Regions from separate parts of the Hahella sp. KA22 genome, predicted to be linked through region 3. Evidence: predicted binding sites of a transcription regulator. Region 3 holds the regulator's gene; each other region holds the start of a gene.
The links. The regulator FliA, encoded in region 3, starts transcription of late flagellar genes. The targets are predictions, from matches to a motif close to CTAAAGTTNNNNNNNNNNCNGCCGATA.
Positions count from the first base shown of each region.

Region 1: the regulator FliA is predicted to act here: its motif matches at 1,539-1,565, upstream of flgM (flagellar biosynthesis anti-sigma factor FlgM).
Region 2: the regulator FliA is predicted to act here: its motif matches at 1,827-1,853, upstream of EUZ85_RS11335 (flagellin).

Region 1 is NZ_CP035490.1:2,629,664-2,632,942, reverse strand. Features, by position in the region: gene EUZ85_RS11810 (chemotaxis protein CheV) at 1-585, opposite strand, end outside; gene flgA (flagellar basal body P-ring formation chaperone FlgA) at 765-1,475, shown strand; gene flgM (flagellar biosynthesis anti-sigma factor FlgM) at 1,601-1,915, shown strand; gene EUZ85_RS11795 (flagella synthesis protein FlgN) at 1,934-2,398, shown strand; gene EUZ85_RS11790 (type II secretion protein ATPase) at 2,520-3,278, opposite strand.
Region 2 is NZ_CP035490.1:2,514,489-2,517,767, forward strand. Features, by position in the region: gene EUZ85_RS11330 (6-hydroxymethylpterin diphosphokinase MptE-like protein) at 1-1,769, shown strand, start outside; gene EUZ85_RS11335 (flagellin) at 1,947-3,279, shown strand, end outside.
Region 3 is NZ_CP035490.1:2,162,974-2,166,252, reverse strand. Features, by position in the region: gene EUZ85_RS09745 (chemotaxis protein CheA) at 1-160, opposite strand, end outside; gene EUZ85_RS09740 (protein phosphatase CheZ) at 172-963, opposite strand; gene cheY (chemotaxis response regulator CheY) at 983-1,369, opposite strand; gene EUZ85_RS09730 (RNA polymerase sigma factor FliA) at 1,541-2,278, opposite strand; gene EUZ85_RS09725 (MinD/ParA family protein) at 2,433-3,245, opposite strand.

The DNA of each region.
Region 1 (3,279 bases), 470 kb from region 3:
CTGCCGCCGCGCCACAGTGGAGTCGTCCACCACCAGCACTTTGTGCTCTATCGCTTTGGCGGCCAGTTCCTTATCGATGAATTCATCCGCGACGGTATCCCGTGTTGGAGAGACCTCGGCGAGAATCTTCTCCACATCAATAACTTCAATCAGCTTGTTTTCCAAGCGGGTCACCGCCGTCAAATAATTGTCTTTGCCTGCGCCTTTTGGCGGCGGATGCATATCTTCCCAATTCATATTGACGATACGCTCCACTCCGGACACCAGAAAGCCCTGGGTTTTACGGTTGTATTCCGTGATGATGACAAAGCAGTTATTGACGTCTTTTTCAGGAACAGGCATTTGCCCAGTGGCCATTCCCATATCAAGAATAGGAATGGTTTCACCGCGAATATGAGCCACGCCCCTGACCACCGGATGCCGTTTAGGCATCATTGTCAGCTTCGGGCATTGCAGAACTTCCTTAACCTTAAAAACGTTAATTCCGTATATCTGCTCACCCTGCAGCCGAAACAGGAGCAACTCCAGGCGGTTCTGTCCGACTAACTGAGTACGTTGGTTTACGCTGTCTAATACCCCGGCCATAAAGGGCGCTCCGCTGTTTGTTGTAGATTACCGAGCTATCGGATCGGGGCGCTGACGAGGTGGCGCCCCGCATGAGCTCGCCAGCCCGGCACAGACTTTGCGTGCCTTGTCGCACACCGCCATTTTATTGGCGACGCGCAAGCGGCTACCCGGTAGCTAAGTAAAGCATAGGACAAAAAATGAAAATACGCATAACCGGCTTGATGTATATCGGCATTCTCGTTTTTTCAGCCCCGGCCTTATGCAATTCCATTCCGGTCTGGCGGCAACAAACTTCCGTTGCAGTGGAAGAATTTATGATGCGGTTCGCCGCAGCAGCGGCTGAACAGCTTCAGGAGCGGGTTGTTTATGAGGTTTCCGAACCTGACTCCCGCCTGAACTTCTCTCCTTGCGAACAGACGCCAGCCGTCAAGGAAGCCAGCTCCAACGGCGGCAGACTGACGCTAAAGGTAAGCTGCGACACTCCGAGCCCCTGGCAGATCTACGTCCCCGTACAAATGGAGCGGTACAGACAAATCGTGACCATCAAATCCGCCGTGCCGCGGGATTACGCCCTGGCGCCGGAGGACCTTGAAACCAAAGAGCTGAATATCATCGACTTACGCTATGGTTTCTACACAAATACCGAAGACGTGGTCGGCATGATCACGCGGCGCCCAGTCACAGCAGGCTCTGCGCCCTATCCAAATATGCTGGAAGCGCCTAAACTTATTAATAAGGGCGACATGGTGGTAATAGAAGCGGCCACTTCCCACTTCAGTGTGAAAATGCCGGGGGTCGCCATGGCGGACGGCAGGCGCGGCCAACAGATCATGGTCAAGAACAGCTCCAGCAACCGTATGGTGCGGGCGGAAGTCATAGGATCAGGCCACGTCAGAACGCCCCTGTGAACGTACAGGTCGCGCTGTTTCAGGTAAAATGGCGACGTTCACAAAATAATTCTGAAAATCTCGCTAAAGTTTCCCTGCATTGAGCCGATAAGTTAGGTAATTAAAGTTTTTAAGAGAGTAAGGCCATGAATATCAAGGGTGTCGGTTCACCTCAAGTGAACGATATCAAGTCCCGGGAAAATCTGCAGAAGACTGAGAAAGTCGATGTAGACGCCGGGAAAAATGCGGCGGCTCCCGAAAAAAGCGGAGATTCCGGGGACAAAGTCGTCCTCAGTTCGCAGGCTCAGAACATCAGGAAAGTCGAACAGCAACTGGCGAAACTGCCCGACGTGGATAACGAACGGGTGGAGAAGATCAAAAAAGCGCTGGACGACGGGTCCTATCAGATCAATTCACGCAGTGTGGCAGAGAAATTGCTTAATTTTGAGCAAGACTTCTGATAACACTGCGAGGGCATCATGTCCGCCGATCTGAAAGTATTTATTGATCTGCTTAAACAGGATCTACAAACTCTCTCCCAACTTGAAGATGTGCTGCAGCAGGAACGCGACTCTCTGGAGCAAAGCGATATTGAAACGCTGCAGCGCATCATCGAATGCAAACTCCCCCTCCTGCAACAAATCGAAAGCCACGCGCGCACTCGTACGCAGTGGGTCAGCCAAACCGGTTTGCCCATTGAGCGCTTTCTCTCTCTGCTGAAGGAAAAGGCGCCCCCGGTGATGAAGCTATACCGCCAGTGCGAAAGCAGCCTCGCCAATATACACAAGCTGAATGAAGTCAACGGACGCATTATCGCCCGCTCACAGCAGCGCACGACCAAGATGATGCAGATCATCCGCGGCCAATCCCAGCAAATGCAGCTGTATGGCAAAAACGGCACGGAGAAAAGCGTTGGCGAAGCCCAGGCCATAGCGCAGGCCTAGATTCCTGGACATAAAAAAAGGCCGCAAATAACGCGGCCTGAAACAACATCGTCTAAGGAAAAGATCCGCAACCGGCGAAGCGCACTAACTACCTCGCCCACCGTGCGGAGGAACCGTCTACTCAGTAGGGTTTCACCACGATATACGAGTTATCGCTGAACTCGATCCCTTCCAAATGAATACTGCCCATGGTAGGACCATCCGCCGACACCCCCATCGGCCGAATATTGTTGAAACTGACTCCCTCGATATGATTTGGAAGCGTCACGTTCATGCCGCCATCCTCATTAAACAAGGGCTTAATGCGAGAAGGATCTATTTGCACGCCGACCACTTCAACTTCGGCGTCCAGGACATTAGTGATTGGAAGCAATAGTTTTCCGAGAGACCCGAGCACCTGGACCCCGTCCAGACCTGTTAATTCATCAGGATTATCGGAATTCTGACCTTCCAGTTGGGCCTTCGCGGCCATGTTGTAAAATTGCTGGAATTCTTCAGTGAAGCCCTGCGCGCCGACATTGCTCATTTCACTGTCATCCAGCGCCTGCAGCCCCGACGCATTTTGATACAGGGTTTCAGAGGCTACCGGTGAAGATTCATTTTCAGACTGGGAGGCGGCGAACGCCACCATGGGCTGGAACGGCGCCACGGCCATAGCGACGAACGCCGCGGCGTAGCGATACCGGCTTTGGCGCCGGAGGGTACGTTGCAGCTCCTTGTCAGTTATCCAGCCAAAATCTACTAACAATTCACCAAGGCGTTGACCATTAACGGTCTGCGCCGTTAATGCTTCATTAAGCTGACCTTCGGTAATGTATCCCCGGTTCACCAGGAGGCGACCTAGGCGGGATCTTTCAATAGCTTGCTGCTGAGTCGCCATG
Region 2 (3,279 bases), 350 kb from region 3:
GCTTCCCAAGGTTCTTCTTCAAAACCGCTGACGCCATTATTCGGAAATCTCCTATTAATAAGTCGAACTTCAATCATTTTTGGCTGGGCGATTCCTATCCCTGTATTGTCTTCCTCGGGTGCGGCGTGGGGTATCACATTGAAGCCTTTCTGGAGCAGCACAGAGTCAACTATGCTGTGATTTTTGAGCCTAATCTGGACCATTTCGCCGCGAGTCTGTACGCCGTCGATTGGGCGGAGATTTGCCGCAAGTATGACGGCGCGGAAGGGCGCACTATCCACTTTCTGCTGGGCGGACAGGAAGACGAATACTCACAATGGGCGCTGCTTTGGAACAATCTGGTTACGACGCCGCCGGCTTTCCCTCTTGCGACGCTGTTTTATAACCATCGCGGCTTGAAGTCCCACGATAATTTATCTGAGAAGGTGTGCGATGACCTGTATGTGTTCCTGGTTTCCTGGGGCAATTACGACGATGAGGTCAACCAGCTCAACCAGGCGGCGCACAATATATATAGCGGCGTTGAATTATTGCCGCCGCCGGTTAACGACATCACCGACGTGCCGGTGTGCATTGTCGGGGCGGGTCCCTCCCTGGACTTGCGCATTGATCAGTTGCGGGAAATGCAGCAGCGCGGCGCGTTGATCATTTCATGCGGCTCCTCCATCACTGCGTTGCATCCGATGGGAATCAAACCGGATATTCATGTTGAATTGGAATCTGATTATCAATATGTGGTCGGACAGCTGGAGCGGCTTAAAGATCCTGATTATTTGAATTCGATAAAAGTTATTGCTCCTATCCACATTAGTCCGGTCGTATACCAGTTATTTGGGGAGCGGCGCGCCTATATCAAAGAAGAGTGTGGGCTGGCGACCATGTTCTCCGAACATGGACAGATTATCCGTGGGGGAACTCCTACTTGCACCAACCTTGGGTTGGCTTGGGCGCTGCACTACGGATTCAAGAATATCCTGTTGTTTGGGATGGATTTTGGGTTCACGGACAGACGCCACCACCATGCGCAAAGCTCGATCTATTACGACGACGACGCCCACGAAGCGTTCAAGCGCAGTGTGGATTACGACGGCCAGCATGTGTTTAAGGTGGAGGGTGTTGACGGCGGCTCCGTTTTGACGTCACCGCAATATTTCGCCGCCAAACGCAAAGCGGAAAACAGTCTGCGTGACTTTCCGGAGCGCGGCAAAGTCTACAATTTTTCTCATGGAGCCAAGATTGAAGGCGCTGACTGGGTGGCGCCAGGGCCCTTGCCGATTGCCCTGACGGCGCTCAGCGCAAGCAGCGACAAGAAACAGAAGGTGGTGGACTACCTCTATGCGTCGCAGCACGAAAAAATACCGGTAGACGTGCTGGAGAAGAAGCGCGACCGCTTGAACGTCCTATTCGGGCAATTCAGTGACGATGTTTCCACATTTCTGCAGGCGCCCATTTCCAGCAAGGATGACATGAATAGAGTCTGTAATCGCATCAACACCTACATGGAAGATCAGGTGCAAACCAAAGCTAAAGAATTTTATTTTCTGTTGCGGGGCTCTATCAGACATTTTCTTTATATCGGTTTCGCGCATGCGCTGGCCATTCAGAATGATGCGGAGAGGCTGACCTTCATGGAGGAGTGGAGACAAACTATGCTGCGCTTTCTCCTTGATGTACATAAACATTTTCTTCAGGTTATGTACAAAAAATTCGACCTTGCGACGGACCCCTGGGTGCGTCGTTCAATCAATGATCCCGATGACTTTGCGTGAGCGTAAATTCATGGGGTTAAGGCTTACATTTCATTACAAAGAGCAGGCAAAAATTAACTAAAGAATCTTCTCCTGAAGCCGTTACTAAGGACAACGGGTTAGCGCAGTTCGACCGGCCCTGCTGTGTAGAAGCGAGAACCTCTTAACCGAGTGAGAAGGGTTACAGGAGAAGCAAACATGCCTCAAATAATTAATACCAACATTGCGTCGTTGAATGCGCAGCGTAACCTGAACGCTTCACAGCGGTCAGGGGATACGGCGCTGCAGCGGCTTTCCTCGGGTCTCCGCATCAACAGCGCAAAAGATGACGCGGCAGGTCTGGCGATTTCAACACGTTTCGACGCTCAGATTCGCGGCACCAACGTCGCGGTTCGTAACGCGGGAGACGCGATCTCATTGGCGCAGACCGCTGAAGGCGCCTTGAGCTCAATGAAAGACAGCTTACAGCGTATTCGTGAACTGTCGCTGCAATCTGCGAACGACACTAACTCCACTATCGACCGCGAAGCCTTGCAAGAAGAGGTTGGCCAGCTGATCAGCGAGATTGAAAACATCGCTGCAACGACCAACTTCAACGGTAAAAAACTGCTGGACGGTTCTTTCCAGAACTCCGTTTTCCAAACTGGCGCTAACCTGGGGAACACCATTAGCGTGTCCATCTCCAAGCTGGACACCAGCACTTTGGGAACAGCGGACACCAGCGGTATTTCCAGCAGAACGACTACGACTGCTCTGGTTGTAGGCAGCACCGGCAATGAAATGGTTGCAGGGGACATCGTTATCAACGGCATCTCCGTGGGCGCATCTGTGGGCACCGACGATACGGCTTCCACCAGCCATGCGGCCTCAAGCGCCATTGCCAAGGCGGCGGCGATTAATGATGTATCCGATCAGACAGGCGTCACCGCTACTGTCGATGCGAACTATGTCGCCGGCACCACGACCGCTGATGCGACTGCGGCGAACGTGTCCTTGAACTTGAACGGCGTCAGCATCAGTCTGAGTAAAGGCACCACCTTGACTGTCGAGCAGAACCTGCAAGCGACAGCGGACGCCATTAACGAAAAATCCGGCGCCACTGGCGTGCGCGCGGTCTTCGACGGCGACACCGCCAAGGGTATCTCCCTGGTGGCTGACGACGGTCGTAACATTGTATTGACCGAAACTACGAGCAACACCTTGGCCACCTTTGGTCTGGCTGCGGCTAGCTCCCTGGGTAACGCTTATGTCGGCACCTACTCGCTTTCAAGCGACGACGGCAGCGACATTGCACTGACCACGACTACAGGCAACATCGATAACGCCGGTTTTGAAGTGGGATCATTCAGCGGAAACAACGCAGGTATTGTGAGCGATAACGGCTCCACCACCGCGCTGGTGACTGGCGACATCGTTATCAACAACGTGGCTATCGGACCCAGCTTGAGCACTGACGACACGGCTTCCACTGCGAATGCGGATGGTAGCGCCGTCGCGAAAGCGGCTGCGATCAACCGTGCGTCTGATCAGA
Region 3 (3,279 bases):
CGCCTTTGACGGTATGAAACCCACGAAAAATGGCGTTCAGCAGATCGCGGTCGTCCGGGTTCTGCTCCAGTTCCACCAACTGCTCTGAGAGCTGTTCAAGAATTTCTCCCGCTTCGACTAGAAAGTCCTGCAGGATTTCTTCGTCCGCTTCAAACCCCATTCATGTGCTCCTCAGAAACCAAGGCTGGAAAGAAGGTCGTCCACGTCGTCCTGGCTGGCGACGACATCTGAGCGTCCTTCGGTCTGGATCTGCGGGCCGTGCCCTTTTGTAATAGACTCTTCTTCGGCTTTCATCTCATGCTGAATGCCTGTTATGCGGTCAACCTTGCCCGCCATGGCGACCAGTTTGACCAGATTCACTTCTACTTCCTTGACCAGGCCGGTAACCTTGTTGATGACCTGTCCCGTGAGATCCTGAAAGTCCTGAGCCAATAATATTTCCGACAGATTGGTGTACACCCTGTCGCTGTTAGCGGCCAGATCCACCAAAAACTTATCGATGCGCTTATACAGCTCACGGAACTCAGAGGGGTCCATTTCCCGACGGCGCAGTCGTCCCCAGGCTTCCTTCAGCTCATGGGCCTCCTGCTTCATCTCTATCGCCACGGGCATACTTGCTTCCACCATATCCATGGTTTTGTTAGCGGCTTTGTTGGTCATATCGACCACATAGGAAAGGCGATCAGAGGCGTCGGCGATTTTCGACAGCTCCTCCTCCTGATTCATCTTCACATTGCCCATGTCGATATTGAAATTGCGTATGGCTTCGTGCAACGAACGGGTTAACTTGCCCACTTCGTGGTACAGCGTACGGTCCCGAGTGTCATTAAGGTCGGAAATTACCCGCAACGCTTCGCCAAAGTCCCCCTTACTAACGTGCTCCATCAAGCTCGCCGCCTGCTCGCTCAAGCGCGTCTCAATTTCGTCTTGGGAGGAGGATGGTGGCTGCTGTTCATTGGTCATAGTAATTCCTGCGGTTTTATTATGAGTCGATCCGCTCGAAGATTTTTTCTATCTTTTCCTTCAGCACGGCCGCAGTAAACGGCTTCACCACATACCCGTTAACACCCGCCTGCGCCGCTGCGACAATCTGATCCCGCTTGGCTTCCGCCGTCACCATGAGCACCGGCAGGTTTTTCAAACTATCATCGGCGCGAACTGCCTGGAGTAATTCGATTCCCGTCATTCCGGGCATATTCCAGTCAGTGACCAGAAAATCAAACTTCCCGGTTTTTAACATCGGCAGCGCGGTGGACCCGTCATCCGCTTCATCGGTATTGGTGAAGCCCAAATCCCGGAGCAGGTTTTTAATAATCCGCCTCATTGTTGAAAAGTCATCTACAACGAGGATTTTCATGTTCTTGTCCAATGTAACCTCCACAATGGCGACGCTGGAAACCCTTTGATTTCATTACTCTACTGAGTAAGTCTAGCTGGTCGCGCCGTACTATCCAGTTTTTTGATACAAGTTGTTTTAGAAAACATGACCGCAGGATGCTGATTTCGAAAAAACATTAACCTGCGCAGGCAATGGCTTGATTTAGCTGTTTTTCCAGTCTGAGAGACGGGATCGCAGTCGCAAGGTCGCCTGGGAATGAATCTGACTGACCCGGGACTCGCTGACTGAGAGCACCTGGCCGATTTCCTTGAGGTTGAGTTCTTCGTCATAGTAGAGAGACAGCACCAGCTTCTCCCGTTCCGGCAAACCGTCTATCGCGGCGCTCAATTTTTCCAGAAAGGCGTTTTGTTCGATGTCGCTGAGGGGATTATCGGTGGTTAACGTTTCATCGTCAGAGCCGCCCTCCCCGTGAATGCCCAGCTCATCCAGGCTGAACAGCTTCCCCGAACTGGCGTCGCGCAGGCTGGCGTGGTATTGCTCCAGGGGTACGCCCAGCTCGGCCGCCACTTCCGCATCCGACGCGTCTCGACCGGTGCGTGCTTCAATAGTGTGTATCGCTTCCGCGATATTGCGGGCGTTGCGGTGCACGGAGCGCGGCACCCAATCGCCTTTACGAATTTCGTCCACCATGGCGCCGCGAATGCGGATGCCGGCGTAGGTTTCGAATTTGGCGCCTTTGCCGGCGTCGTATTTCTGCGCGGCTTCCAGCAATCCGATCATGCCCGCCTGAATCAGATCCTCCACCTGCACGCTGGCGGGCAGACGGGCGATCAGGTGATGCGCGATGCGCTTGACCAGAGGCGCGTATTGCCTGACCAGAGTGTCGGCGCGCTCCGCCCGCGTCTCGCTATACATCATATAAGTATTCGCCAGTGACATGAATTTGCGCGCAAGGCCTGCAATAAACCGGATGATTTCAACAAAAACGTTCTCATGGGTGTTTGAGGATATGTCCGGCGCAACCGTCACGCCTTATCGCAAGCGCCCGGGATATAGCCGCCGGGCGAGCCCTCGCATTCCGTCCGGCGCGTGTCTAACTGTGCACCAGACGCTCCACAAAGAATTCCAAATTGCCTCTCGGCGCCGTCGGCAACGGCCAGTTGTCCACTTTTTGCGCCAGCTGGCGGTACGCCAACGACGCTTTGGCGCGCGGATAGGCTTCGTACACAGGACGTTGCCGTTGCACCGATTTGCGTACGGCTTCGTCGAATGGAATGCTTCCTACATATTGTAGCGCAACTTCCAAAAAGCGTTCGGTTACCTTGGATAATTTACCGAACAAATGCCGCCCTTCCTGCTCGGAGCGAACCATGTTGGCGAGCACCCGAAAACGGTACATGTCGTGGTTCTTGTTAAGCAGTTTGATGACGGCATAGGCGTCAGTAATGGAGGTGGGCTCGTCGCACACCACCACCAGTGCTTCCTGCGCCGCGCGCACGAAGGAAAGCACTTGTTCGGAGATGCCCGCCGCGGTGTCGATCACCAGCACGTCCAGGTCGTCGCTGATATCGCTGAAAGCGTTGATCAGGCCCGCATGTTCAAGAGGAGACAGATGAGTAAGATGCTGGGTGCCGGATGACGCCGGGACGATCTTTATTCCCCCCGGACCTTCAATCATGACTTCCCGCAGGGTGCAATCCCCCGCCAGCACATCCCCGATATTGCGCGAGGCGGTGACGCCGAGCAACACATCAATATTCGCCAGTCCGAGGTCCGCATCCAGCAGCACGACGCGACGTCCCAAGTCCGCTAACGCGAGGGACAGATTTATGGAAACATTGCTCTTGCCGACACCCCCCTTTCCTCCGGTGACTGCAATAACTTGAACCGGATGTACTTTACTCATACCGGTAGATATCTCCTGTTATTAGACGGCGCGG